DNA from 3 places in the Proteiniborus sp. DW1 genome. Region 3 is predicted to be linked to each of the others. Evidence: a T-box and tRNA genes for the amino acid it is inferred to sense, from the RefSeq annotation. Region 3 holds a T-box; the other regions hold tRNA genes.

Region 1 (10,291 bases), on a different contig from region 3:
ATAGAAAGAACTATTAACTTAAAAGCGTTAAATCTAAAAAAGTATATGCTGGCTAATGTAGCAGGAAGAAGTGCTATTATTACATCCAACATTATTCTTGAAATAGTTTCATCCGACCTTATATGTGGAGAAGATGAAGCTATTAATTTGTTTTCCATTACTATCCCCCCAATCAATTAGCTTTTCTTTCTTTTTGCTAATACTTCTCTTTTTGCTACTCTTATAGATTGTAATAGTGGTCTCTTAGATGGACAAATAAAAGAGCAAGAACCACATTCTATACAGTCTAGTACATGATATTTTTGTGTGTCATCATATTTACCCTTTAAGGACAACTGACTAATAAATAATGGTTGTAGATTTACTGGACAAATATCTACACATTTTCCACATCTAATACATGGATTTGGCTCTGGGATTCTAGCTTCTTTTTCATTTAGCACTAATATACCTGATGTTCCTTTTATAACAGGAACTTCATCAGTGAATTGAGCTAGTCCCATCATTGGCCCTCCCATTATTATTTTCCCCGGAGTTTCCTTGGAACCACCACACTGGTTAATAATATCCTTAAATGGAGTTCCTATCTTTACTAGAAGGTTTTTAGGTGTGTTTATAGCACTACCTGTTACAGTAACTACTCTCTCCACTAAAGGCACCCCAGTTTGTATTGCATTAGCAACTGCATAAGCAGTCCCTACATTATTTACTATAATACCTACATCCATGGGAAGTCCACCAGATGGCACTACCCTGCCAGTCACTGCATTTATTAATCTTTTTTCATCCCCTTGAGGATATTTAGCTACGAGAGCCACTACCTCAATGTTAGTTTCATTTTCGGCTGCTTTAATCATAGCCTTAATAGCATCAGGCTTGTTATTTTCTATTCCTATATATCCTTTATTCACTCCTACAGCTTTCATTAATGCCTTAAGCCCATAAATTACTTTTTCTGGCTGCTCTAACATAAGCCTATGATCAGCTGTTAAAAAGGGTTCACATTCAGCCCCATTAAGAATGATTGCATCTATCTTCTTATCTGGTGGAGGAGAAAGTTTCACATGTGTTGGAAAACCTGCACCACCTTGTCCTGTTATACCAGCTTCTTTAATAATACCGATAATCTCTTCCTTACTAAGTTGTTCTATGTCTCCCTTTGGTGTAACGTTTTCATAAATCTCACTTACTCCATCAGATTCTATAACTACACACATGATTCCACTTCCAGTTGGAGTATCCATAGGGGAAACTTTTTTTACTGTTCCTGAAACACTTGAGTGAACAGGTGCACTGACAAATGCTTTAGACTCACCTATTTTTTGTCCAATCTTAACCCTGTCACCTACTTTTACAATAGGTTCACATGGAGCACCTATGTGCTGTTGCATTGGAATAATAACTACCTTTGGTTCTTCAGCTTTTTCAATCTCAGCTTTTTCTGAGTACCCTTTATAATGTGGAGGATGTATTCCCCCTTTAAAGGTAAAGCATCTAAGATTCATACCTTTCACCTCTTGCTAGTTAATTTTATATGATAATTATAATACAAGATAATTTATTCTATTCTTGTATACAAAATCCCTCCATTGACAAGAAATAAACAATATTAATAGCTGCCTTATCTGTCTTTTGCAAGATACGTCAAAAAAGCTAGAATATTGTTATAACTATTCATTGCATTCTCTTTTATTACAAAAAATTAGGACCTTAGTCATTGGTCCATATTTACTTACTATTTTATTGTAACACTTTTTTCGTGTATTGTATACCTCTTAGCTATTTATATCATAAGATTAACATTTACACTATTTACATAATGTACTAATGTTATCATTTATATAATCTTGAATCCATAAAACGACTTCAGGTGTGTTTAAACTAACCTCTCCTAAAAACTCTTTTACCTCAGTTGTACTAAATGTAAATCTTTTGTTATTTATCTGATGGATATATACCAAATCAAACTTCTCTACCCTGCTTAGTAAGGTTGCTATGGTGCTGCCCATATTTCCAATTGGTGCTCTGTCTATATGATCATATTTAAAAGTAGCTACAATCTTCGTTCCTTTTTCTTTTTCTGAAATAATTTGAAAATCTCCATCTGTTCTTATGGCAGCAGCCTTTAAAAGTGGTAGTCCGAGTCCTACATTTCTAGTTTTTCTAGTAGTAGTGAAAGGATTATCTACAATGCTTAGAAATTCTTCATCCATACCATTTCCATCATCCTCTATAATTATCTCTAAAAAATTGTTCATTATATCTTCATTTATAAATATATTTATTAGTTTAGCTTTTGCCCTTATTGAGTTTTCAACTAAATCTAATATATGTAAAGATAGTTCTTTCATTTTTTATCACAACCCACCTTTAAGTATTCTATAACTGTTTTTGCTGTGAGAGTGTCAATATCCATATAATAAAATGCCTCATTAATATCAGATAGATAATGAGCATCAGAGTTCTTTATAATCATATATTTTTCTAAAGTCAATACTTTCTCCATTTCTTTTAATCTTTTTAAGTCATAGGCTTCTATAGTTCTAACATTTATATTATCAGGAATAAACCCTAGTGTCGATAGAATACTAAAGGAGTTTTTATCTACATGGGCTGGGACAAGTACTCCATTATGTTTTTCCACCAGCATAAATATTTCTTCTAATGAATATTCACTACTACTTAAAAGCAATTTATCTAATTTACCAATAACATTATCTTCCTTGTCAAATAGGAGTTGTTCTCCAAAGATTTCTTCTCTATTCTTTATATTAGGAAGGCTATCATATATCAAATCTTGAAATCTCATTCCATCTTCAATTGATGGAAAATAGCATAAAACATGAACTTCCTCCTTTGTAGTTACCTCTATGCCAGGAACTACTAAAATACCTCTTCTATTAGCAACTTCCATAACTGGCAGTATATTTAACATGGAGTTATGGTCTGTAACAGCTATTATATTCAGCTCCTTTAAGTAAGCCATATTTACTATATTATTTGGTGTCATATCTTTATCCCCACAGGGAGATAATCCAGAATGTATATGAATATCGTATGCAAACTTCATATCATAAACCAAATTCTCTTAATTTGCAAGCCACTTCATAGGCACTTAAGCTAGTCTTAAAAAGCGGAATTCCTACTTCCTTTGCCTTCTCAATTGCATCTTTATCGATTTCCATTCCCTCTACAATTATTATTCCTGCCAAGTCCACTAATGTTGCTACAGCTACTATGTTTATATGGGTTTGAATAGTAATCCATAGATTATTCCTCTGTGCCTTAGACATGACTAAACTTAACAAGTCTCCAATATATACTCCTTCTACTTCCTTTTCTTCTAATCCAGTTCCTGCAATTGTTTCAACATTTAACTTATCAATTATTGAAGAAAGCTTCATAAATAACCTCCTAATCACTATTGGTTTCTTATTTTCTCTTTTAAAATAAATATACAGTCTTCCATCTTTGCCTTTCCTCTGACTATATCTTCTGCAAGGGCACTACAAGAAGGAGCTCCACAGGAGCTACAGTCAATCCCTGGTAGTTCCTTACATATTTGATTTAATAATTCAATTTTTTTAATTGCTTCATTAATATCACTGTCCAGTATCATAACTCCCTTTGGAGTTATTTTTTCAGTCCAATTTATGAGTCCTTGAGTTAGGATTTCTTCTATATATTCATCATTTTCTGTGTTATTTTCTTCTGGTAATCTAGCAATATTTCTTACTCTTGCCTTAGCAATAAAAGGGTTTTCCACATTTAGAGGCCCCCCTACACAGCCTCCTACACAGGCTAATCCCTCAAAATAATCGATATTGTTTAGCTTCCCAAGTTCAATTTCTTCAAGGACCTTAATAACATTTTCTATACCGTCTACTGCTAGATAGTTATCTACTCCTATGGCATAACTCTGACCACCTACTCTTCCCCATCCAACTCCTTTTGGAGATGCCTTTTTAAAGTATTCACTTACTTGAGTTTTCTTAGCATTCTTTACTATACCTCCATATATAGATTTAATAGATAGTGCTCCGTTTACATAGGAATCTTGTATTCCAATTGGACGCTTAATACTAGTTACTTTTGCTGGACATTGTGTTAAGTAAAAGACCCCAATTTCATCAAACTTTAATCTATATTTTTTCATAGCTTCAATTTTAACTATTCTAGCAGCAACCTCCATTGGTGATTCTACTGTAATTATATTATCAATTAAAGAAGGGAATCGAACTTGAATAATCCTTAATATAGCAGGACATAGAGAAGAAATTACAGGTTTTTGAATATTGTTACTTTTCAGAATATTTCTAATGGCAATTGTAAGTACATCTGCTGCGTAGCCTTCATCAAAAACATGGTCAAAGCCTAAAGCTTTTATGCCTGAAAAGACCATATTCATATCTGTATCTATGCTAAATTGACCATATAATGACATAGGAGAAATAGCTACATTATATTTATATCTATTCAGAACACTTAAATCATCTACTATAACATCTTTTGCATGATATGGACATACTCTAATACATTCTCCACAATCAATACATCTATCTTTTATAATTACTGCCTTCTTTTCCCTTATTCTTATTGCTTCAGTAGGACACCTTCTCATGCAGTTTGTACAGCCATTACATTTATTGTCATCTAATACCACAGAGTGAAAATACTCTTTCATGTTTATCACCCACTAGTTATTTTATATATGCTTAATATATATTTTCATTGATACTATAGTTTCAACATTCGCTTCAGATATAATATTAAATTCATCCGAACATTTTTTCATATTTGGGAGCCCCATACCTGCCCCAAATCCTAGTTCTCTAACTTGATTAGAAGCAGTAGAATAGCCTTCTTGCATAGCAAGTTCAATATTTTCTATTCCTGGTCCTGTATCACGAGCTATAACTTCAATTTCATCAGGTGATATAGTTACAATGATTTTCCCTCCGTACGAGTGGATAACTATGTTCATCTCTGCTTCGTAAGTTGCTATAGCAACTCTTCTAACTATTTTTGAATCAATCCCAAGCTGATTTAATACCTTTTTTACATTACTCGATGCCTCACCTGCACTAATAAAATCATTTTGCATAACACTATATTCTAACTTAATCTTATGATTATTTTCATTCATTTATCTTAATTCACCCTCTATTCTTACTCCTTTCAAACCTCTTTCATATAGCTTGCCACTTGTAGTATATAAAGTGTATTCTGTAGTCATTATTGTAATATCTTTTTCTAGTGCTAATTCTAGCAAATCTTTGCTTGGCATCTTTCCTCTTACAAATACGATAGCAAAAAGACCTGCGATCTCAGCAGTTCTTATAACTTGTGTATTTGTAAGCCCTGTTAACAATACAGATTTTTCGTTAACAAATGCAAGTACATCACTCATCAAATCAGAACCAAAAGCAGAGAAAACCTCTCTGTCTAAAAAATCTTCACCAACTAACACCTTTGCATTTAATATGTCTCTAATTTCACTTAATTTCATTTTTTCACCCCAATCTTCTTCTAGTAAAAGTTAAGTAAACAGAAAAAAATACAATCCGAATCTCTACTCAATTTTAATTCCAATTATAATGAAGCAGAGTCTAGGTAATTTTTTATTGTTCAAATTTTATTCCGGTCTAAATATCTTATCTTTACTCGATACTGTATTAACAAAAGCATCTTCATATATTTCTCTTACATTTTCTAAATAATTATATGCTTCTTCTTTTATTTTAAACTCACCTGCAAAAACTTTGTACGAGTTGCCTACATTAACTATGTATCCATTGTCAAAATTGTTTCCTTTAAGCTCTTTAATGAATTCTTCAGCATTTGTTATACTGCTAAAGTTGCCTATTTGAATACCATAAAAAGTAGTTTCGGCGGTTTCTTCTTCTGATTCTGAAACATTCTCTGTTAAGTCTATAGCCTCTGTTCCTAAGGTTTCTCCATCTACAGTTGAACTTAGGTCACCTTCTAACCCATAATTCTTTTCGACTTTATCACCTAACCCTTCATCAACTGTACTAATAGTTTTTTGTCCTTCGTCAAGTCTAGGCAATATAACATTTTGCACTAAAGCAAATGCTAAAACGATTGATAAAATAGGGGCAACTATAAAAAAGGCAAAAATGGTATAAAGCCTGTCCTTACCAGTATTGGTTACTCTCTTTCTTATTGTTCTTCTCATATAAGCTTGCCTCCCTTTTTCTTTATATTATAGATTATGATAGTTATACTGATTTAATTAACAAAAAATCAACTATTATAATATATAAAAGAAAAAGTTTCAGGCATATATGTTGGGTTGTTAAAATTTTACTTTATCATAGGTTATTCTACATGTTTGTCCTTTTTCCTGCTTTTTTACAAAAAAATAGTCCTCTTTTAGGACTATTTCTATTTTCGTAATTAAGTTCAATTTTCAATATTGGTGCAGAGGAAGGGACTCGAACCCTCATGCTCTCGCATACGCCCCTCAAACGTACGTGTCTGCCTATTCCACCACCTCTGCATGATAGCAGAAGCATATAGTTATATGCTTACTGCAATATTAACAATTTCAATAAATAATTTATCCATAATGTGTCGTTATCATAAGATAGTGCGCCTGCCTATTCCACCTACCTCGCATGAATAGCAATCAGCATAACATACTTACTATTTTTACGTTTATTTTTTAGGCTAATATATTTATTATATCTATAATTCCTTCTTATGTCAATTATAAATATTGGGTTACTCTTTCAAACTGCCCTCTTGTTTCATTACATTCTCTTGTTGCAGTGCTTTTGGAATATACCATTCTGATATTTTATTGTACATGTTAAACTCAGTTGGGGCAACCTCTCCATAAACTTTGCTATTAGCTAATATAGATGAGTTTATGAAGTATAAACTGACATAAGGAAGATCATCAATTATTAAATCCTGAACTTGTTCATATAATCTCTTTTTATCTTCAGGTCTAAAAGTACTTTGGATTCTTAGTAACAGCTCATCCATCTTTACATTATTGTAGCCTATGAAATTCATCCCACCATCTATCTGAGAAGAATGGAAGGCAAAGGATAAATCAGGAATATAAGACAATTCCCAGCCAAGTAGCACCATTTCAAAGGAGCCAGTGTATAATTTTTGCATCAAGGCTTCCCATTGAGCTGCTCTATCTTCTTCAGTCAAATTCTCTTGCTTACTCTCGCTATAATCCTTTACAACATTTATACCTAAATCAGTTAAGTTTTCTGCAATAATGTTCGCTGTCTCTCTTCTTAACTCATTAAAGGAGTTTGTAGTAAGTTTAATTGTCAATTTATTGCCGTCAGCATCTTCAAAAAAACCATCTCCATCTATATCCTTCCAGCCTGCAGATTCAATAATCTGTCTTGCTTTATTTACATTGTATCCATATGAATTTGATTCATCGGATAATAGCCATGACTCTGGATGTATAGGCACATCATTTCTTGTAGCATGCCCTAAATAAACTTTTTGTATTATTGACTGTCTATCTATAGCATATGCTATAGCCTTTCTTAAAGCCTTTCCCTTTTCTCCCGTAAAGATTCCATCTCTGAAATTAAAGCCTAAGAACTCATACCTATTTGAAGGATATTCGTAAATCTCTACTTTTTTGTTCTGAGCATACTTCTCCCAATCAATCCCTATGCTTGTAGCTAAGTCAGTTTGTCCCGTCTCAAAAGAAGTAACCGCTAATTCTTCATCTTTTAAAGCCTTGCCTATAACTTTTGATATGTACGGCTTGTTGCCCCAGTAATCCTGAAAGATTTCTAATGTAACATTCTTTAGTTTATTGGTTTGAAACTCCTTATAAGGTCCCGTTCCTATTGGTTTATAATTTTCATCTACTAATGCATTGCTATAAGCAATTTTTATATTTTTTCCTCTTTGGAATATGTGTTTTGGTATAATTGGAAATACTAGTCCCTCTAAGACATCCCCATAAACTCTATCAAATGTCAATGTTATATTATATTCATCAATAATTCTAGCTTCCTTTAAGTATTTTAAAGCTTCTGAGGAGACTATAAAGTCTGCTAAACTTCCTACTAAGCTTTGGTTAGACATCCCATACTTAATAGTATCTATTGTAAACTTCACATCTTCCGATGTAAAATATTCTCCATCATGCCATTTAACATTTTCCTTCAATTTAATATTTAAAACTAAACCACCTGACTCAAAACTATAACTTTCTGCTAGAACGTTATTAACTTGAAAATTGCTATCTATATCAAATAGTCCTTCAAAAATCAATTTATTAAAATTGTACATATACTTATCGTTTTTTAATAATGGATTTAGTACAATTCTATATGATATGGGAACTATAAGTTCTCCACCATTTTCTGGGCCATTATCAATATTTTCTTCCACTCCTATTTCAGAATCACCAATATTATCTAGATTGTTTTCTAATGTACAACTGCTTAGAAAAATAATCTGTAATATTACCAACAATAGACAAACATGTCTTTTGTACTTCAACTTTTTTCCTCCTTAACACTAGAGCATTTTTACTAGCCTAGGATTATCCACAAGTCCTGGTATTCTGCCTCTTTTAGCTATTGCTACTCCTTCTACTTCTTTTATGTCCATTGTCATATCAATGGCAGGCGCCCCTGAAATATAGCTACCTACTCCAAAAGAATCCACTCCAGCCTCAGATAGGATTCTTATTTTTTCAGGTTTAAGTCCTCCTGAAACAAAAATCTTAACCCAGTCATAGCCATTAATATCAAGTCTTGCTCTGAGTTCCATAACTAAATCTGGTGTAACTCCCCCTCTTTCGCTAGGTGTATCTAACCTAATTCCATAAAGATTTCTTCCCATTTCCTTGGCTAATCTTAAGGTTTCCTCAACTTCATCTTTAAATGTATCCACTAAAACTATTCTTTTATATGACTCTGGCATTACTTCGTTATATTTTTGAGCTACTAAGAGAGTATCTCCTGCCACTAAGAAAGCTGCATGAGGTAAAGTACCAGTTGGATTTTCACCTAATAATTTTGCCGTCAATATATTACTAACTGAGTTTGCTCCTCCGATTCTAGCTGCCCTTTCCATAACAGGTGCAACAGAAGGATGAACATGTCTTGTTCCAAAAACTACAAATGGCTTATCTCCACAAGCCTCTCTTACTTCCTTTGCTGCAGTTGCCCATCCACTTGGGCTAGCTAAACAACCTAATATAACAGATTCAAAAATAGCAAAATTCTCATATGGTCCTTTAATTCTTACTAATGTTTCCTTAGGTTGAAATTCAGCTCCTTCTTCTAAAGCCCACATTTCTACATTATTGTCCTTTAAAATGTTTCTCACTTCTTCGATACCTACAAAAACGCCAGGTTTTCTAGCAAAAATCTCTGCAACAACCTTTTTGCCCTTCATATCTAAACTTCCTAAAACATCCATTGTAGTAAAGAAGTAAATATCTGTAGTGAGTCCAGCTAATATATCTTCATGTTGCGCAGAATGTAATAATCTCTTTTCCCTGTTTATATCATAATTCTGAACATCCCTTATGCTTTTTATGTAGCTCACGATTTTCATCTCCTCTTAGTAATATACTTAAGTTGTTTTTAAGTTAATAGCCTTAATTATAAGTATAACAACTTTATGGTTGTTTTTTAAGGTAAGTTATTTTTTTAACTAAGTTTTTAAATAAAATAATCAATTTTGTATAGCTTTCTATATATATCGTAAGATTTCAACACTTTCTTTAAATACAACTCAGTTTCCTTAAAAGGTATGTGCTTAAGACTCTTTCCATCTTCGCTATAATTATTGTTATTAAGCCACTTGGCTACATTACCACTTCCACCATTATAAGCAGCTAATATAAGCTCTAGATTATTGTCAAATTGAGATTTAAGTCTATTTATATACCAACAGCCTATTTTAATGTTTATTTCTGGATTATACAAGAGAGATTCTTCATAATCTATAATTCCCAACTCTCCTGCCGCCCATCTACCAGTTACTGGTGCTATTTGCATCAATCCTTTAGCCCCTTTATGAGATAGGGCATCTTTATTAAACTTACTCTCAACTCTAATGATTGCAGCCACTAGGAACGGATCAATATCATATTGTTTTGAATAATTAGCTATATATTCCTTATATCTAATGGGATAGAGAGTCTTCCCAATCCATTTGTAGCTTGAAAATGCTCCCCAGACTATAAGAATTATAAAAAAAATTGTCAATACTTTTCTAAATCTAAACCTCAAAAATATCTCCTCCAAAATCATTAAAGAGC
Region 2 (10,291 bases), on a different contig from region 3:
AAATGATGATAAGAAGTGGGTTGACTTTGATTTTACACCTAGCAATTATGAAGTGAAAGTAGGAAAGATAAAGACTATAGGTCAAGTCACAGTTATTGGAATTGATTTAAATAAAGATTCCATTAGAAACTTATTTAATTAAATTTCTAGAATAGTAGTGAATTCTATTTTAGAAGCGGAAGGAAGTATGCAATGCCTAAAGTAAATTTTGTAAAAGATAAAATATGTATTGAAGTTAAGGAAAATACACTTTTATTAGATGCTATTAGGAAAGCCAAACTAAGTATTGAAACTCCATGTAATGGTATGGGGTTTTGCGGTAAATGTAAGGTAATCGCTAAAGGACACCTGTCTGAACCAACTGATAGAGAAAGAAGGATTATAGATGAAGAAAAGTGCGAAAGACTATCATGTATGGCAAAGATTTTGGGTGATGTAGAAGTAGAACTAATTGAAAAGCAAAAAGTATTAAAGACAATTAACAAGGGTTTTAGTATTGATGTAGAAGTTGATAGTCCTGTTAAATTAGTAAGACTTCCAAAAGTGAACAAATCAAGTTTTGTCCCTTATGTTGATTATATAGGATATAGAGTTAGCTCAGCAGAACTATATAAAAAGATTGCAGCTATAGAAGAAGGTAATTATGAGGAGATTTGGGGTGTAGCTTTTGAAGATAAGCTACTAGATATAACTACTTACAAGAAGACTGTGTTAGGTTTAGCTGTGGATATTGGAACTACAGGTGTTTCTTATTATTTAGTTGATTTATCCAATGGACAAATAGTTAGAAACCTATCCTCTTTAAATCCTCAGACACAATATGGCGGGGATGTACTAACAAGGATTACATATTGCATGGAAAATCCATCAGGAGCTGCCAAGCTTCAGGAATTAATAGTAGATGAAATAAACCATACAATTAAGAAGATTGTTGAGAATCTATATAGTATAGATGATATTTATCACATTGCCATTGCAGCAAATACTACAATGATGCATTTATTATTAGGGATTAATCCTGAAATATTGGCTAAAGCACCATATAGAGCTGTGTTTTTAAGTTGTGAAGCTACTAAAGCAAGGGATATATGGATTAAGGCTAATAGTGAGGCTTTACTCACTATAATTCCATCTGCTTCATCATATGTAGGTGGGGATATAGTATCAGGCATTATGGCATCAGATTTTCAAGACAATAAAGAGGCTGTGTTCATAGATATAGGCACAAATGGCGAGTTGGCAGCTTTAAAGGATGGAAAGATAATATGCACATCTACAGCAGCAGGCCCAGCATTAGAAGGTATGAATATCGAATGTGGATGCCGTGCAGAAGAAGGAGCTATAGAAAAATTTGATATTGATGAAGACTATAATATTAATTACTCAACAATAGGAAATGCCAAAGCAATAGGAATCTGTGGTAGTGGTCTTATAGACATAGCTGGGGCATTGGTAAAAAGAGATATTGTAATGAAATCTGGCAGGTGGAATAAGAACTTTAATTCTAAATTGGCTGAAAGATTAGTAGATAAAAAGTTTTATATAACTGATGATATATTTATTTCTCAAAAGGACATAAGACAAATTCAGCTAGCTAAAGGGGCTGTAGCTGCTGGTGTAATTATGATGTTAGATGAGATAGGACTGACAATTGAAGACATACCATTAGTTTACATAGCTGGAGCTTTTGGCTATCATATTAATCCAGACAATATAATGGAGATAGGACTGATACCTAAAGGGTTTAATGGAGATATAAAGTTTTTAGGGAATACTTCACTAGAAGGTGCAAGGCTTGTCTTGATTAACAGGGATTGTTATAGAAAAGTATATGATATTAAGAGGGATATGGAAGTGTTGGAACTGTCTCTAAAAGAAAATTTTCAAGATATTTTTATTGGTCAGCTAAATTTCTAGAAAAGGTGATAAAATGACATCTAAAAATTTATTAAAGTGTATTGGTGAGAAGGTAGATTCAATACCTGACAGTATTTTGGAGGATTTAGGTTTGTCTTTTGAAGAGATAAATAATGATGCCTCTAAAATGGCTATCCTGTCAAAATCCCTTAAAAGATATAAGAATTCCTCGCATTGTAAAATACCTTTTTGCCATACTGTAGAAGCTGAAGCCTTTGGTTCTTCAGTGGTCTTTGACCATAAATATGGTAATAGAATTGGAGGATATGCAATTAAGGATATCAATTCAATAGATGATTTAAAAGAATTTGATTTAAGTAGAGGAAGAATTGCTGAGGTTTTAAAAGCTATTAGTTTATTGAAGAAAGATGGAGAAAATGTAGTCCTTGATATAACAGGACCTGTTACACTTGGAACAGGTATTATAGATAGCAATGTATTTTTTAGGGCTACTAGAAAGGATATAGGCAAGGCTAATAAGTTGTTTGAATTAATCGAAAATAGTACTGTGGAGTATATACTAGAATCCATAAAAAATGGAGTTGACATAATTTCCTATTCAGATCCAGCTGGTTCTTTAGATATAGTTGGACCAAAGTTTTTTAAAGACTTTGCAGGTAAAACTATATACAGTATTTTGAAAAGAGTTGAAGGCAAATTAGGAGACTCAGTTATTCATCTTTGTATCAAAACATCCAAATCTCTTGAATTATCTGGTTTTTTAGAGGTTGAAGAGACTAAAGTAGAAGGACAAAGTTATTATGAAATAATTAAAAATGCTAAAAAAGAAAATAAAGATATAGAATTTTTAGGACACTGGTGTTTGAAGTCTAAAGCAAATAAAAATGAGATAATCTGTTGTAAACTCATACCCTAGCCTGATTTGTTTAAGAGTTTATTAGCAATAGTAATGATTAATTACTATATTTTATCTATTTTCAACATATTATATTGATAGATTTCTATAATATACTTAAATAATGATAAAAACTAGAGATATCCTGCATAGATTGAAGAAGTCGATGCAGGATATACTTTGTTTATTAGGCTCTTTATTATTTCTTTTATATATTTTATTGGCTGATCTCTAAGCTAAGGACTGAAATTATATACCATATTAAGAAATATAGTAAAGCAGTTTAGCATAGCAACATCAAGTATATTCTAAGACGATAATTGTTAATTAATTTATACTGTTTTTTAATAAAATAATGAGGTATAATGTTATCTAGTATTTGTATTGTATAACATAAAGGGTTTGGTGAAATGATTATGGAAAGATTAGACAATAGAGATATTAGGAATCAGATTTTTAAGCTAGCTATTCCAGCAATTTTAGAAATGACACTTCATACTCTTGTATGGACAGCTGATACTGCTATGGTAGGAAGACTTAATCCTGCTTCAATATCCGCAGTTAATTTAGGTTCACAGATAATGTTTACTATAAGTAATATTTTTGGTGCTCTTGGAATAGGTGCTACAGCATTGGTATCTAGACAAATAGGGGCTAAAAATAGAGATGAGGCTGAAAATATAGCAGCTCAAGCAATTGGAATAGGACTTATAATCAGTATTATAATAGGATTTAGTGGAATCTTATCAGCAAATGCAGTGTTTAATCTAATAGTAGATGACCCTGAGGTCATAGTACTAGGAAGTAATTATCTTAGGATAGTTTTTGTTGGGGCATTGTTTTTAATACCACAATTTATCGCCAATTCTATATTAAGAGGAGCTGGAAATACAGTTATTCCTTTAGTATCAGCAGCTTTTGCAAATGCATTTAATATTATTGGTGACTATGTGCTAATCTTTGGGAAGTTTGGATTTCCCGAGCTTGGAGTAAATGGAGCAGCTATTGCAACAGGAGTCGCTCAAATATTAGGAGCTTCTATTACATTTTTTTTCTTGATTAGAGGAAAATCTGGTATTAAGCTTCATATCAGTAAGGTATTTAAGTTAAATAGAAATGTAACCAAAAATATTGTAAACCTAAGTGTACCTGCTACGCTTGAAACATTTATGAATGAAGGAAGTAGACTGTTATCTTCATTCTGGATAGCACAATTAGGGACTATTTCTTTTGCTGCACATTCACTTGCCAATGCAGCAGAATCGATTTCGTATATGCCTGGTTATGGCTTTGCTGTAGCTGCCACTACTATGGTTGGACAAAGCTTAGGAGCTAAGAATATAAAGAGGGCTGAGGTCAGTACGAAGAAAATTATAATGTATTCAGTATGGTTAATGGGATTAGTAGCTTTAGCTTTTGCCCTTATACCTTTTGGAATTATGAGACTTTTCAGTAATGACCTTGGAACAGTGGAACTAGCATCTAGATGCTTGCGAGTAGGTGCGGTTGAACAGATTCCTATAGCAATAGGTATGACTGTTTCAGGTGCTTTAAAAGGAGCAGGAGATACAAAGGGACCTTTTAAAATATCTTTAGTTACAAATCTAGCAGTAAGACTGCCTTTAATATTCATTATTGTATTTGTTTTAAAATTGAATGTTGTATTTGTATGGTGGGCAACAGGAATACAGTTTATAGTTGAAGCAACATTAATGGTAATTAGATACAGGCGAGGTAGATGGAAATCTATAAATGTATAAGAAAAAGAAAAAGAGCTTTTTACTTGACATAGGTCAGTTTGCTAAGCTCTTTTTGTTTTTTTAATCTAATTCAATTGACTTTATTTCATACTCAATATTCTCCATAGGAGTTTCTACTAAAACATGATCCCCTACTTTTTTCAGTAAGAGCGCTTTTCCAATTGGTGAAAGATATGAAGCATAATCTCCATCTAATGGATTTGTAGTCAAGAAAGGAGAAACAATTTTAAACCTTTCTACTTCATTACTGTTGATATCCTCCACTTCAACGATGCTATCGATTATTACAAAAGGACAATTGGTGCTCTTTTTATTAGACTTTTTCATTTTTTTCACATACTTATATATCTGTGAAATATAATCTGCTATTAGGGTTTCGAACTCTAACCTCTCGGCAGACATTTCATAGTAGTACTCTTCAATGACTTCGCTTTTTTCTTCTTCAATTTGAACTAAATGCTCTATAAGTTTTTCATATATTGTTTTTACTTCTATGGACATGTAATATCCCCCCTATCCCCATATACATTAAATGGCAAATGTTTCCATATACAACAAGCCATTCCGTAGAAATACGGAATGGCTCATATATAATCATATCATAGCTGTTAATCATTGTCAACAATGACTGACATTACCACTTAATAACAAAGATTTAATAATGATTATAAATATTGCAAAGAAAGCTATTTTCTAATACTATTATAGCTAGAGAATTATAGATAGTAGGTTGGTAACCATGAAATTAAAGCAGAAAATAAAGGTGTCTGTTCGTAATCTAGTAGAATTCATTCTAAGAACTGGAGATATAGACTCAGGATTTGTAGGTAGTAGCAACAACAGGGCATTAGAAGGGACTAGGATACATAAGAAGGTGCAAAGCACCAGTGGAGAAAACTACGATTCTGAGGTTATTCTTAAATATGACATAGAATATGAAGAATACATCTTAAGCCTAGAAGGTAGAGCAGACGGTATTATTATAGAAAATGGACTTGTTACAATAGATGAAATAAAAAGCACTGCAGCACCTATTGAAAAAATAGATGAAGATTACAATCCTCTTCATTGGGCACAGGCAAAATGCTATGCCTTTATTTATGCTGAGGAAAAAGAGCTACAATATATAAATGTCCAGTTAACATATTATCAAATAGACACAGATGAAATTAAGCGTATAGTTAAGGAATTTAGCTTTGAAGAGCTAAAGAGCTTTTTCTTTGACTTGATTCAGAAGTATTTTATATGGACAGAAATGCAGCATAAGTGGAATATTAAAAGAAATGCTTCTATAAAAGAATTATCCTTTCCTCATGAAAAGTATAGAAAGGGACAGAGGGAATTAGCAGTTGCTGCATATAAGACAATAGTAAATGAGAAAAAACTATATGCCCAAGCCCCTACTGGAATAGGTAAGACCATATCTACAGCATTTCCTGCTATTAAGGCTATGGGAGAAGGACACACATCTAAAATATTTTATCTAACAGCTAAAACCATAACCCGAACTGTGGCTGGAGAGGCATTTTCACTAATGAGAGAAAATGGATTAGATGTTAAGACTGTAGTACTTACTGCTAAAGATAAAATATGCTTTAAAGAAAAAGCAACCTGCAGCCCAGAAGCATGTGAATATGCTAAAGGCCATTATGACAGAGTAAATGATGCCATAATGGATATTTTAAAGAATGAGGATGAACTAAATAGAGAAACTATTGAAAAATATGCACTAAGGCACTGTGTATGTCCTTTTGAATTTTCATTAGACTTAACTTTATGGGCGGATGCAGTTATTTGTGACTATAATTATGTATTTGATCCTAGTGTAAGCTTAAAAAGGTTTTTTGCAGAAAAGGGAGGAGACTATGTATTTCTAATTGACGAAGCCCATAATCTAGTAGATAGAGCTAGAGAAATGTATTCAGCAGAGCTTTTTAAGAAGCCCTTTCTGGACTTTAAAAGAGAAGTTAAGACTACTTACCCTAAACTATCTAAAGCTCTAAACAAAATCAATCAATATATGCTTGAGCAAAAAAAGAAGTGCGATTCCAATGGTTATTATATTAAAGAAGAGTTAGATGGGGATATATACTATTACCTTAAAAAATTCATTGCAGAATGTGAAGAATACTTATTAAGACAAAAAAATGCTGAAAGATACGAAGAACATTTAAGCCTATATTTTGATGCTTTGGCTTTTACAAGAATATGCGAGTTGTATGACGATAAATATATTACCTATGTAGAAAACTCTAATAAAGATGTAAGACTAAAGCTCTATTGTCTAGATCCATCACATTTATTAAAGGAAACATTAAAAAAAGGCAAGGCAGCTATATTTTTCTCTGCTACATTGATTCCAATGGATTATCATAAGAACATATTAGGCGGGGAAGAGGATGATTATACTATTTATTTAAATTCTCCTTTTTCTATAGAAAACAGGCAAATTCTTGTGGCAGATAGGATTTCAACCAAGTATAGAGATAGAGAAAGAAGTTATTCAGATATTGTGGAGTATATTAACTCTGTATTAAATGTCAAGAAGGGAAATTATCTAATCTTCTTTCCATCCTATCAATATATGAATAAGGTTTATGAATTATTCAAAGAAAAGTATCCAGAGTATGAAACCTACATTCAAGAGCCTAATATGACTGAAGAAGAGAGAGAAGATTTTTTGGAACTATTTGAAATAGATAATGAGAAAAATGTCTTAGGTTTTTGTGTTCTTGGAGGAATATTCTCAGAAGGAATCGATCTTAAGCATGATAGACTAATAGGGGTTATAATAGTTGGAGTAGGGCTACCACAGATTTGCTTAGAAAGAGATATCATTAAAGATTATTTTAACAAGGTAAATAAGCTAGGCTACGAATACTCATACATGTACCCTGGCATGACTAAGGTCCTTCAGGCAGCAGGGCGATTAATTCGTACAGAAGAGGATAGGGGAGTTATTCTGCTATTAGATGAAAGATTTGTATACTCAAATTATCAAAGATTATTTCCTAAAGAATGGTTTCCTCATGAAAGAGTAAATAAAGATAATATAGAAAAGTATCTCAGTAAGTTCTGGGGGTAGCAGGAAGAGAGCTAGAATTATGAGAGATTCTTTGTTATAAAATTTTTAGAGGTATTTTTTGTGTTTTCCTTTGAGTTTCCTGTACTATATATCTTTGATTGATATGGAAGTGTAAAAATTCCCTTATATTACATCATATTACCTCCAAAAAAAATTTTAAAAACTTATTGACTTTATTTCTGTACGTGATATAATATTCTTTGTCGTTAATAAAAACAATCTATGCGGGAGTGGCGGAACTGGCAGACGCGCTAGACTTAGGATCTAGTGTCATAGACGTGGGGGTTCAAGTCCTCTCTCCCGCACCATAATAGCCAATGTAAATGTCAGTGATTTTTTAGCGAATGCAAATGTAAAAGAACTTTTCTCAATAAGATTCACAATAAATTTCTTAAAAATCTATTGACTTTATTTTTAAATGCATGATATAATAATCAAGTCAGTAAGAAAAATAACTATGCGGGAGTGGCGGAACTGGCAGACGCGCTAGACTTAGGATCTAGTGTCATAGACGTGGGGGTTCAAGTCCTCTCTCCCGCACCATAATAGCCAATGGTATATTCCATTGGTTTTTTCTTATATTTTTTTAAAAAATGTATGGTACAATTGGACATGGGAAGAATTTATGATATAATATAGTGGTTAATCATAAGGAAGTCATACGAATGGTTAAATTACACTGGTTGTAGCCTTATAATTGAAACGACATTAAGATTATTTGCAGTATATAGGAATTCTTCAAATTTATTTATTCACACCATACATAGGCACGGACTTTCGGAAATATCTCATCAGTATGTCAGTGATTTAAATACGTGTGAATTAGAGAGACTAATATAAAGGTTTAAGGAGGAAAGTTAATGAGTTCATCAGTAGTAAAAAAAGAAAATAATGTTGTTACATTAAAAATCGAGGTAGATGCAGAAACATTTGAGAAAGGTGTTCAACAGGCTTATCAAAAAAACAAGCACAGATTTAATATTCCAGGATTTAGAAAAGGAAAAGCTCCTAGAAAGATAATTGAAATGAACTATGGAGAAGGAATTTTCTATGAAGATGCAATAAACATTGTATTTCCAGAAGCATATGATAAAGCTATAGAAGAACACAAACTTGACCCAGTAGATAGACCAACTGTAGACGTTGAAGATATTGAAAAAGGAAAAGCAGTAGTGTTTACAGCTGATGTTACAGTTATGCCAGAAGTTAAGCTTGGTGAGTACAAGGGTATAGAAGTAGAAAAATCAGAGTATAATGTTACAGAAGAAGAAGTAGAAGCAGAGCTAAAAACAATGCGAGAGAGAAATGCTAGAATTGTAGATGCTGGTGACAGACCAGTAAAACAAGGGGATATATTAACTATTGACTATTCAGGATTTGTAGGAGAAGAGCAATTTGAAGGTGGTACAGCACAAAACCAAACTCTTGAAATCGGTTCTGGCAGATTTATCCCTGGATTCGAAGATCAACTTGTGGGAAAAAATAAAGAAGAGGAAGTTGAAGTAAAGGTTACTTTTCCAGAAGAATATCATGCAGAGAATTTAGCAGGTAAAGATGCTATATTCAAAGTTATAATACATGAAATAAAAGAAAAAGAATTACCAGCTTTAGATGATGAATTTGCTAAAGATGTAAGTGAATTTGATACGCTAGATGAATTAAAAGCTGATATAATGAATAGACTAAAAAAACAAGCTGAACAAAGAGAAAAGGCTGAAAATGAAAATAAGGTAGTAGAAAAAGTAGCAGAATTATGTGAAGTAGATATTCCAGAAGTAATGATTGATAGACAAATAGACGATGACATAAATGATTTTGCATACAGACTAAGATACCAAGGTTTAGAGTTTGAAAAATACTTAGAATTAACTGGTACACAAATAGAAGATTTAAGAGAGCAGTTTAAGCCAAATGCTGAGAAATTTGTTAAAGCAGATTTAGTGCTTGCAGCTATTTCAGAGAAAGAGGGAATTGAAGCTACAGAAGAAGAACTAAATAAGGAACTTGAAGATTTTGCTAAGAGCTATAACCAGGATGCTGACAAATTTAAAGCTAGCTTAAAGGCTAACGATTTAGAGTATATTAAAAAGGGTATAATTAAGAGAAAGACAGTTGAATTTTTAGTAAGGGAAGCTAAACTGTCTTAATTAGAGTAATTAGGGAGGAGATAACATGGCTTTAGTTCCAATGGTTGTTGAGCAAACAAACAGAGGGGAAAGATCATACGATATTTATTCAAGGCTTTTAAAAGAAAGAATAATATTCATAAGCGATGAAATTAATGATGTTACAGCAAGCCTTGTAGTAGCACAACTTTTGTTTTTAGAAGCAGAAGATCCAGATAAGGATATTCAGCTTTATATAAATAGCCCTGGTGGTTCCATTACTTCAGGCTTTGCAATATATGATACTATGCAATATATAAAGCCAGATGTTTCTACTATTTGCATTGGAATGGCAGCTAGTATGGGTGCATTTTTATTAGCAGCAGGAGCCAAAGGCAAAAGATATGCACTACCAAATGCGGAGGTTATGATACACCAGCCTTTAGGTGGCACTAGGGGGCAGGCTGAAGATATTAAAATTCATGCTGAGAGAATATTAAAATCAAGGGATCAAATAAATAAGATATTAAGTGATAGGACTGGTCAACCTCTAGAGAAAATTGCAAGG
Region 3 (10,291 bases):
TTTCATCAGATAAATAGTATGAAAATACATTATTATCATCTTTTACTTCTACAACATTGTTAAAGGAATTTAGTATAGCCCTTTTTTCTTTTAAGGTTACAAACATCTTTCTCAAAGTGCAAGCCTCCTTTCCCTATGGTCCCTTATAATATTTTGCCTAAGTTGAGGCTGCTTTATGCTTTTCTTATCCCTTGAGTATCTTTGCATTCTGCTCTTCTATAAATTGATTTGTGTACAGTCTATAGTAATATCCTTTTTTCTCTAATAGTTTATGGTGATTTCCTTCTTCTATTATCTTACCGTCTTTTATTACAAGGATTCTATCTGCTGTACGTATTGTAGAAAGTCTGTGTGCTATGATGAAACTAGTTCTTCCTTTTAATACCTTGTGTATAGCATCTTGGATTTTTTGTTCTGCTTCTGTATCAATTGAGGAAGTAGCCTCATCTAGTACAAATATTCTAGGATCAGCAAGTACTGCTCTAGCAAATGAAATAAGCTGTTTTTCACCTGTAGATAGCTTACCTCCTCCTTCTCCTACCTCTGTATCATAGCCCTTTTCTAGCTTTTTGATGAACTCGTGAGCATTTACTAGCTTTGCTGCTCTTATTATATCTAGCTCGCTAGCATCTAACTTTCCATATCTAATATTATCCTTAATGGTTCCGCTAAATAAGTGAGGTCCCTGAAGTACATATCCCAAATTAGAGTGTAACCAAAGTAATGGCATCTTTTTGTAATCAATACCATCTATTAGTATTTGACCACTTGTAGGCTCATAAAACCTGCAAGCAAGATTTACTATGGTACTTTTTCCTGAACCTGTTTCTCCAACTAAGGCGATTGTCTCTCCTGCTTTAATATGAAGATTAAAATTCTCAAGAACCTTTTCGCCTGTATTATAGGCAAATGTAACATCCTTAAAAGTTATATCTCCCTTAATCTCTGGCCAAGCTTCTTTATTTGAATTAAATGAGTCCCCATACTCTTTTATTACATCTTCACTATCTTCTATTTCAAGCTTAGTATCTATCATAGACATAACCCTTTCTGCAGAAGCCTGAGCTGATTGTAACTCTGCAAAGACACGAGCCACCTCTCTAACAGGTTCAAAGAAGTGAACTGTATATGATATGAATGCTACTAAGGTACCATAGCTAATAGCATCTGAAAACACACTCTCTCCTCCATACCAAATTGCTAAACCAGTTCCTATAGATGAGAGTACCAATACTACTGGCTGGAATAATGAAGAAAATACTGTTGCTCTTATGGAATTAGCCTTCATGCTTGTTGTTAATTCAACAAACTCATTTAGATTTTCTTCTTCTCTAACTAGTGTTTTTGTAGTTCTAGCACCCATTATTCCTTCGTTAAAAGCACCAGTAATACGTGAATTTATCTTTCTAGTTTGCCTATGTGCTTTCAATATTTTTTGTTGAAAATACATACTTACTACTGCTAATATAGGCATCACTAATAGCACTAGTAATGCTAGCTTCCAATTTAGAAATAACATTACAATAGTCGTTGTAATCATTAAAACAAATCCCCAAACCATATCAACAATGCCCCATGCAATAGTATCTCCTAGTCTCTGAATATCTGACGTCATACGGGCCATTATCCACCCTACAGGAGTAGTATCGAAATATGAGAATGATAACTCTTGTAAGTGTTTAAAACCCTTTCTTCTAATAATATAAACAAGCCCTGTCTCCACTTTTCCTGCTATAGCTATGAAGAAACCTATTGTAAATACTTGGATTACAATTAAAAGAAAATACACTATCCCAAAAACTACAATTCCATCAATATAGATACTATTAAAGATTGTAATTCCCTTTAAATTTTTTTCTACTACATAGTTATCAACTATAAATCTTGTCATCAGTGGAAAAATTGCATCTATAACTGCTAGACTTACCATTAAAAAACATAGTATTATTAATTGCTTTTTTAGTGGCTTTGCATAAGAAAAAATCTTTTTCCACAATTTTAAGTCAAATTTACTATTATAATCTTGTTCTTGAAAAGAACTCATTTATTACACCACCTTTTTCGTCGAAAACCTATAGGTCTAAACTGTTTTAGTCTCTATTAATAGCTCTTCCTCTAAGGCATTTTGAATTTCCCAAATACGCCTATATAGCCCCTGCTGTCCTATTAGTTCTTCATGAGTACCAGACTGTACTAGTTCTCCACCATCTAATACAAGTATAATATCTGCCTCTGATAATGTTGAAATCCTGTGAGATATTATAAATGTTGTAGTCTTTTCCTTCCTCGTCTTTAGAGCCTTTCTTATATTTGCATCAGTTTCAGTATCTACTGCACTAAGAGAATCATCAAACACTAAAACTGGATAGTCATTTATTATAGTTCTAGCTATGGCAACTCTTTGTTTTTGTCCTCCTGAAAGAGTAACTCCACGCTCCCCTACTAATGTGTCGTAGCCTTTTTCAAAGTCTAATATTACATCATGGATAGAAGCTATTTTTGCTGCTTCATAAACCTCAGAATCAGATGCCTCTTTCCTTGCAATTTTTATATTATCCTTAATATTCTTTGAATATAGAAAAGGCTCTTGTAGGATTATACCTACATTTTTTCTAATCCACTTCTTATCTATCTCCTTAAGCTCTATGCCATCAATCTTAATAGAACCACTCTGATAATCATAGAGTCTACCTAAAAGATGAATTAAAGTAGATTTACCAGAGCCTGTAGGACCTAGTATAGCTACTGTTTGCCCTTGTTTAACTTTAAATGATACATTCTTTAAAATAGGTCTTTCCTTTTCATATTCAAAACAAACATCCTTAAACTCTATATTTCCCTTTACTTCAGGCTTTAGCTGATTTTTATCTGTTACCTCTAAAGGTTCATCTAATATTTCCCCTACTCTCTTCAAGGAAACTATCATCTTCCCGAAATCTGCTAGAATTCTACCCATTTGCCTTATTGGCCACAGTAGCATTCCCTCATAGGTTGTAAATACTACTAATGTACCTAGAGATATTTCTCCCATAGCTGCCCAATATGCTCCAAATACCAATACTGCTCCAATCTGTAATAGACATGCTAAATCTGATAAAGCCCAGTACCATGCAAGTAGTTTAATCAGTCTGTAAGTCAAACCTCTAAATTCAACATTCTTTTCATCAAACTTATCTATTTCATATTGCTGACGAGCAAAAGCTCTAACTACTCTTATTCCAGTAAGATTTTCTTGAAGTACATTTGAGAGTCTACCTTCAGCCTCATCTGACTTTTGAAATGCATCTCTCATTTTTATAAAGAAAACTATAGCAGCTACAAAAATTACTGGAACTACTAACATTGCGATTAAAGTAAGCTTAACGCTTAAAGAAAGTAATATACTTAATACAAATGTAATCATGAATACTGCATATCCTATTTCAACAAATTGAACTGCAAGAAATCTTCTTATAGTTTCAATATCTGAAGTACATCTTTGTATTAAATCTCCCGTTTCAGCCTTTACATGGTATTCATAAGATAAATGCTGTAAGTGGTCATATACTTTCTCTCTAAGATTTTTAGCTATAGACTCAGATGCCACTGCTGACCATTTACCTCTTAAGTAAGTAAATAATCCTCTTCCTATAGTTAGAATTATAAGTGCTAAGCTGCATATCCAAAGATTTTGAGCTAATGTGTTTTTACCACCTAATGAATCGATTATACTTAGTACCCAATTAGGTACATCCATTGGTTTATCTCCTATTACTGAGTCAATAGTAAAACTAATAACTAAAGGCCCTGCCAATGTAAATGCTGTAGCCAGTGCTACACTCAGTATTGCACCAACATATAACAATCTGTTCCCCTTCATTGATTTCATTAATAATTTAATACTGTCCATTAATTATTCACCGTCCTTTGATGTTTTTGTAATTCCATTTGTCAACCTGATTCGATAATAAAACTCTGTTCCATTCTTCTTTTTAATAGCTTTTTCATAATAATTCCTCCCTATGATCTGTAATTTGCAGTTTTGAAACACAAATTTCTTCACTCCCATTCAGTCGTGTAAATTTGGTTCTCATTGCCTTTGCCCTATGCTACAATTACTCAAATCTTTGATTTGGGATAATTGTAGTACTCAAAAACTTGATTTCTGAGCTTCCTATATTTTCTGATAAAAACATTCAGAAAATTAGATTAGAGCATAAAAATAGCCACAGGATTATTATTTCCCATGGCTTCTAAAGAATACAAAGGTATTATGCTTCAAAAAGGCATAATAACCCTATATAAATACAAAAAGCCATAGGATAATATACACAACCCTATGGCTACTTTTACATAGTACAATGTTAAAAAATACTAAAAAAGCACCTCAAAAAATACCGGTCGTGTATATAAATTATTTAGTTTTATTCTGTTTTTAATGATTAGAATATTTACTTTGATATTCATGACACGACCTCCTTTTTGAAATATTTTCTAACATAAAATAGTATATTATAAGAATATGGAAAATACAACTACTTTTTTGCTTTGTAATATAAATGTAATATTTTCAAAAAACAATATTAGAAAATTAAAAAATTACTAGTATTATCGAGATATTATGAGAATTTTTATAATATTTTTATATATTCCTTGTTTTTCATCTCAAATCATACTTGAATATCAATATAAATATAATATAATAAAAGTGTAAGGTCAAAGAAAGTCAAAGTCAAATAAAATTAAGGAGGTTTTAAATATGTTTGGTTTAAGTCCATATAACAGAAGAAATAGAGGGATGATGAGTAGACCAAGTGACTTCTTTAATTTCGATAGCTTCAACAACTTCATAGAAAGCTTCTTTAACACCGATTTCTTCCCTCAAGTTCAAAGTGTTGGTCAAATGAAGGTTGACATAAAAGAACAAGACAACAAATACGTCCTAGAAGCCGAACTACCAGGAGTAAACAAAGATGAAATAACAGTTGAACTAAGAGATGATATGCTTACTATCTCTGTTCAAAGAGATGAGAGAATTGAAGAAACTAAAGAAAACTACATCAGAAAAGAACGCAGATATGGCTCTCAATCTAGAAGTTTCTATTTAGAAAATGTAAAAGCTGAAGATATCAAAGCTAAATTTGAAAATGGAATTTTATCAATCTCTCTACCAAAAAAAGAAGTAAAAGCTAAGAATAGCAGAAAAATTGATATCAACTAGATTACCCTCTTATATCTATGTAACAAAAAGCCCAAAAAGTCCAGCTGATTTAGCTGGACTTTTGCAGTTCTATGGAATTTTTTATTTTACAACTATATTAAATATTCTACCTGGTACATATATTTCTTTTACTATAGTCTTGCCTTCTATTAGTCCATGTAACTTTTCATCTTCTACTAGTTTAGCTTTAGCTATTTCTTGAGTTGCATCTGCTGGAATTGATATAGTGCCTTTTACCTTACCATTAATTTGAACTGCTATTTCTATTACATCTTCTACAGTTTTAGCTTCATCCCAAGTAGGCCAAGATTGCTCGTTTAGCATTCCACCAAATCCATTTATATCCCATATTTCTTCTGTTATATGTGGAGCTACTGGATTTAATAGTACAAGGAACGTTTTAAACTCGGCTCTATTTACTTTTCCTGCATCGTTAAATTCGTTTAGTAAACTCATAAGTGCTGCTACAGCAGTATTAAATTTCAATGTTTCGTAATCTTCACTTACCTTCTTAATTGTCTTATGCATACTTGTTTCTAGCTCTTTTGAATACTCATCACCATCAACTAGAATATCTTGAAGTCTCCATACCCTATCTAGGAACCTTCTACAGCCCTTCACTCCATTTTGAGACCAAGGAACGCTTTTTTCGAAGTCACCTATGAACATTTCATATAATCTTAGAGTATCTGCACCAAATTCATCAACTATTTCATCAGGATTTACTACATTGCCCCTTGATTTTGACATCTTCTCATTGTTCTCTCCAAGTACCATTCCATGTGATGTTCTTTTTTGATATGGCTCTGGAGTAGGTACTATTCCGTAATCATATAAGAATTTATGCCAAAATCTTGAATACAATAAGTGAAGTGTAGTATGTTCCATTCCACCATTGTACCAGTCTATAGGAAGCCAATAATCAAGGTTTTCCTTACTTGCTAACTCCTTATCATTATGTGGATCTGTATATCTTAAGAAATACCATGATGAGCCAGCCCATTGAGGCATAGTATCAGTTTCTCTTTCTGCATGGCCTCCACATTTTGGACAAGTTGTTTCTACCCATTCTCTAATATTAGCAAGTGGTGATTCTCCATTATCTGTAGGTTCATAGGTCTCTACCTCTGGAAGTAGTACTGGAAGCTGATCTTCAGGTACTGGAACCCAGCCACATTTCTCACAGTAAACTAAAGGTATAGGCTCTCCCCAATATCTTTGTCTTGAGAATACCCAGTCTCTTAGTTTATAGTTTACTTTTCTTTCTCCAAGTCTCTTTTCTTCTAGCCAGTCACTAATCTTTTCCTTTGCTTCTTTTACTGGAAGTCCATTTATGAAGTCAGAGTTTACTATGGTCCCATCCTCTGTATCAGTAAAGGCAGCTTCTTCAACATTACCTCCAGATACAACCTCTATTATAGGAAGACCAAACTTCTTAGCAAATTCCCAGTCTCTGCTGTCATGTCCAGGAACAGCCATTATAGCTCCTGTACCGTAGGACATCAACACATAATCAGATATCCATACTGGAATTTCCTTTCCAGTCACTGGATTAATAGCCTTTATTCCCTCAATTTCTACTCCTGTCTTCTCTTTTACCAGCTCAGTTCTTTCAAAATCTGATTTCTTACTAGCATATTCTCTGTATTCTTCTATTTTATCAAAATTACTGATTTTGTCTTTAAGCTCATCTATAAGTGGATGCTCAGGCGATAGCACCATGTAGGTTACACCAAATAGTGTGTCTGGTCTTGTAGTAAACACTCTTATTTTTCTATCTCCTGTTATTGCAAAGTCTACCTCCATACCTTCAGAGCGACCTATCCAGTTTTTCTGCTGTATTTTAACTCTGTCTATATAATCAACTAGGTCAAGATCCTTGATTAATCTCTCTGCATACTCGGTTATCTTTAACATCCATTGGTTTTTAGTTTTTCTTACTACTTCTCCACCACAGCGCTCACATACACCATTTACTACTTCTTCATTAGCTAATCCAACTTTACAGCTAGTACACCAGTTAATAGATGCTTCTTTCTTATAAGCTAAACCCTTTTCAAATAACTTTAAGAATATCCATTGAGTCCATTTGAAGTATTCTGGGTCAGTTGTATTGATTTCTCTTGACCAGTCAAAGGATAGACCTAATGACTTAAGCTGCTGTTTAAATCTTGCAACGTTTCTTTCTGTTACAATGGCAGGATGTATCTTGTTTTGTATTGCATAGTTTTCAGTTGGAAGTCCAAAAGCATCCCATCCCATTGGATATAAAACATTATATCCTTCCATTCTTCTTTTTCTAGATACTACATCAAGGGCTGTATATGGTCTAGGATGACCAACGTGCAATCCTTGACCTGATGGATAAGGAAATTCTATTAATGCATAGTATTTTGGCTTTGATTTATCATCGGAAGCATAAAATGTTCCTTTCTCATCCCAAATATCTTGCCATTTCTTTTCAATTGACTTTGGATTATACTCTCTCATACTCTCACTCCTAAACTTTCAATGTTATATATTTTCAAGTTTTTAAATAGAATACTAAACGAACATTTGCAGGACATGACTATAATTCTTAGCGAATGTAAGTGAAAAATCCGTTAAGCACTTTTATTAAGGTAAGGCCAGCAAACGCTGGCATAAGGAGTTACGACGAAATCAAAGATTTCTGTAACTCCATTAACCGAAGCGAGTTTGCAAGCTGTAGGATTTTTTGCTGGAATGAGCTATAGAATTATTCATGGCCGATTATGACCTAACCCGATTCATGAAATGAATCGATGGTAGGTCAAATGCAACTCTTACCAAATTTATGTGAGCGTAGCGAGCAAATAAATTTGTGTAAAGAGACTGCTACCCGTGAGTGTGTATTCTATTAAAAACTATAAAAAATAAAAAAACCTTTCAACTCATATAGAGACGAAAGGTTCGCGGTACCACTCTAATTGATAGTAAAATGCTTACTATCCACTCAATAATTTTAACGGATTTATCCGACTAGAGCTAATATACTTCACTCTAATAGCTCGGAGACGAGTTCGGTTACTATTGCTATCGTTTTTCACCAGCCAACGACTCTCTAAAAGCAACTTCATAGCCTACTACTTCTCTTCAACGCAAATATTCTAATTATATGGTATTGTACCAAATTTTTATCTATAAAGCAAATACTATTTATATTAATTTTATATTGTGCGTTCAACATATTATATTAGGTGTATTATTTGCAGGTTATAGTGAAAAAATACTTATATAAATACTTTATTAATTAAGCCATATTTATTACTTATTGAACCTTATAACAAGGTTTATTTTGAATAATCGCAATACTATTTTCTATAACGAGCTTTCAGTCAAAGTATGTAATAAATAGAACTATAAAATATCAAAGCTTTTTAAGTGATTTTATATCATAGTTATATTATCAACCAATACATAAGAAAGTAGGAGAATTTACATGGAAAAAAGATATCTAGCACCTTCAGAGGTTGCACAAGCAATTATCCATTCTGCAGAAACAAAGGCAAGCCTATCTGTAACTAGAATGCTGATTCTTGGAATAATGGCTGGAATGTTAATTGGGTTTGGAGCTTTTGCCAATATTTTAATAACACAAACCATAAGTAATATAGATGTTGGATTATCAAAGTTCTTAGGTGCATTAGTTTTTCCCGCAGGCTTAATGCTAGTAATCTTTTCAGGAAGTGAGCTTTTTACTGGGAACAATCTAATGACAATGGCACTACTAGATGAGAAAATAACATTCATTAAAATGATAAAAAACTGGTTTTTTGTTTACTTAGGTAACTTTATAGGTTCGGTAATATTAGCGTATATAGTATATAATTCAGGACTAGTTAGTGAAAATGTCCTATCTACTACACAAAATATTGGTTTAGCTAAAATTTCTTTATCCTTTCAAACTGCTTTTCTTAGAGGATTTCTTTGCAATATATTGGTTGTGCTTGCAGTATGGTCAGCTTCCTCTGCAATTGATATAGGTTCAAGGGTACTGTCTATATGGTTTCCAGTAATGTTATTTGTTCTAAGTGGATTCGAGCATAGTGTCGCTAACATGTTTTATCTTCCTCTTGCTATATTCTCTGGATTACCTACTAGTTGGAAGGATATCTGGATATCAAATCTTATTCCAGTCACTTTAGGAAATGTAGCAAGCGGAGGAGTATTTATTCCATTAGTATATTATATTACATATATTTTACCTGCAAAGAAAAATTAATTAAAGAATGCGGAAATTCTGCTATATATAACAGACTTCCGCATTCTTTATTCTTCAAATGTACCTTTAATCTTTACTTCTCCATTCTCATACATTACTTTACCCTTTGCTATTACAGTATTTATGTTTAAATCATCTTTTTTTAATAACACTATGTCTGCATCCTTGCCAACTTCAATATTGCCTTTGCTCTTAAGTGCATAGATATTTGCAGGGTTGGAAGTAATGACTTTTAATACAACTTCCATTGGGACTTCATCATTTAAGATTGCTTCCCTCACAGCAGTATATAGAGAAGTTACCCTCCCAATTCCCAGATCTACAAACCTATTTTGCTTGTCAAATATAGGTAGACTTCCCTGTCCATCAGATGTAAATGTTATATTATCAATGCTAACTCCTTCTTCAAGCATGATTTTTAGAGCTTTTCCAGGTGTAAGCTTTTTTTCCTCAGGGGAATTTGTTGTACTTGTAGTGAAATCTACAATTCCCCCATTTTTAGCATAATCTATGGCTTCCTTAAATAACTCTGGATTACGTAGAACATGAGTTAAAACGAATTGACTCGGTGGTATTTCTGTTTTCTCTGTTATTTTCTTTATAAAACTGAGATTTCTATGTCCATCTCCCATATGTATAGTTACAGTCCCTGCTTTACCAGATAATATACCTCCTACCCTTGCTTCAGCAGCCACTTTAGCTATCTCCTCTATTGTAGGTTGAGAAGATCTATGGTCAGATAAAGCTATCTCTCCAACACCGATTATCTTTTCTATGAGTATAATATCATCCTGAATACTACCTGTAATAGTTCTAACTGGGACCTGATAAGAGCCTGTCAAAGCGTA

What was found. A T-box is a leader RNA that pairs with one kind of tRNA and senses whether it is charged. The one in region 3 lies ahead of leuS (leucine--tRNA ligase), so its partner is inferred to be a tRNA-Leu.
Region 1: it has a tRNA-Leu gene. The T-box ahead of leuS (leucine--tRNA ligase) is inferred to sense a tRNA for this amino acid. The anticodon was not compared.
Region 2: it has a tRNA-Leu gene. The T-box ahead of leuS (leucine--tRNA ligase) is inferred to sense a tRNA for this amino acid. The anticodon was not compared.

The regions. Positions count from the first base shown of each region.
Region 1 covers NZ_FMDO01000042.1:73,884-84,174, forward strand. Annotated here, with positions in the region: gene DW1_RS10945 (RnfABCDGE type electron transport complex subunit D) at 1-158, opposite strand, end outside; gene rsxC (electron transport complex subunit RsxC) at 177-1,505, opposite strand; gene DW1_RS10955 (ATP-binding protein) at 1,809-2,351, opposite strand; gene DW1_RS10960 (PHP domain-containing protein) at 2,348-3,070, opposite strand; gene DW1_RS10965 (DRTGG domain-containing protein) at 3,072-3,404, opposite strand; gene DW1_RS10970 ([Fe-Fe] hydrogenase large subunit C-terminal domain-containing protein) at 3,422-4,684, opposite strand; gene DW1_RS10975 (ATP-binding protein) at 4,706-5,146, opposite strand; gene DW1_RS10980 (DRTGG domain-containing protein) at 5,147-5,509, opposite strand; gene DW1_RS10985 (SPOR domain-containing protein) at 5,636-6,199, opposite strand; tRNA gene DW1_RS10990 (tRNA-Leu) at 6,441-6,523, opposite strand; gene DW1_RS10995 (ABC transporter substrate-binding protein) at 6,748-8,517, opposite strand; gene DW1_RS11000 (nicotinate phosphoribosyltransferase) at 8,536-9,582, opposite strand; gene DW1_RS11005 (lytic transglycosylase domain-containing protein) at 9,690-10,262, opposite strand; gene coaE (dephospho-CoA kinase) at 10,283-10,291, opposite strand, start outside.
Region 2 covers NZ_FMDO01000007.1:238,434-248,724, forward strand. Annotated here, with positions in the region: gene DW1_RS02440 (CobW family GTP-binding protein) at 1-142, shown strand, start outside; gene DW1_RS02445 (ASKHA domain-containing protein) at 193-1,917, shown strand; gene DW1_RS02450 (uroporphyrinogen decarboxylase family protein) at 1,931-2,794, shown strand; gene DW1_RS02455 (MATE family efflux transporter) at 3,190-4,533, shown strand; gene DW1_RS02460 (GreA/GreB family elongation factor) at 4,594-5,034, opposite strand; gene DW1_RS02465 (ATP-dependent DNA helicase) at 5,273-7,618, shown strand; tRNA gene DW1_RS02470 (tRNA-Leu) at 7,843-7,926, shown strand; tRNA gene DW1_RS02475 (tRNA-Leu) at 8,078-8,161, shown strand; gene tig (trigger factor) at 8,479-9,765, shown strand; gene clpP (ATP-dependent Clp endopeptidase proteolytic subunit ClpP) at 9,791-10,291, shown strand, end outside.
Region 3 covers NZ_FMDO01000044.1:133,674-143,964, forward strand. Annotated here, with positions in the region: gene DW1_RS11785 (hypothetical protein) at 1-115, opposite strand, end outside; gene DW1_RS11790 (ABC transporter ATP-binding protein) at 185-2,044, opposite strand; gene DW1_RS11795 (ABC transporter ATP-binding protein) at 2,081-3,868, opposite strand; gene DW1_RS15575 (hypothetical protein) at 3,893-4,048, opposite strand; gene DW1_RS11800 (Hsp20/alpha crystallin family protein) at 4,739-5,200, shown strand; gene leuS (leucine--tRNA ligase) at 5,282-7,690, opposite strand; T-box leader at 8,116-8,327, opposite strand; gene DW1_RS11810 (formate/nitrite transporter family protein) at 8,661-9,443, shown strand; gene iadA (beta-aspartyl-peptidase) at 9,491-10,291, opposite strand, start outside.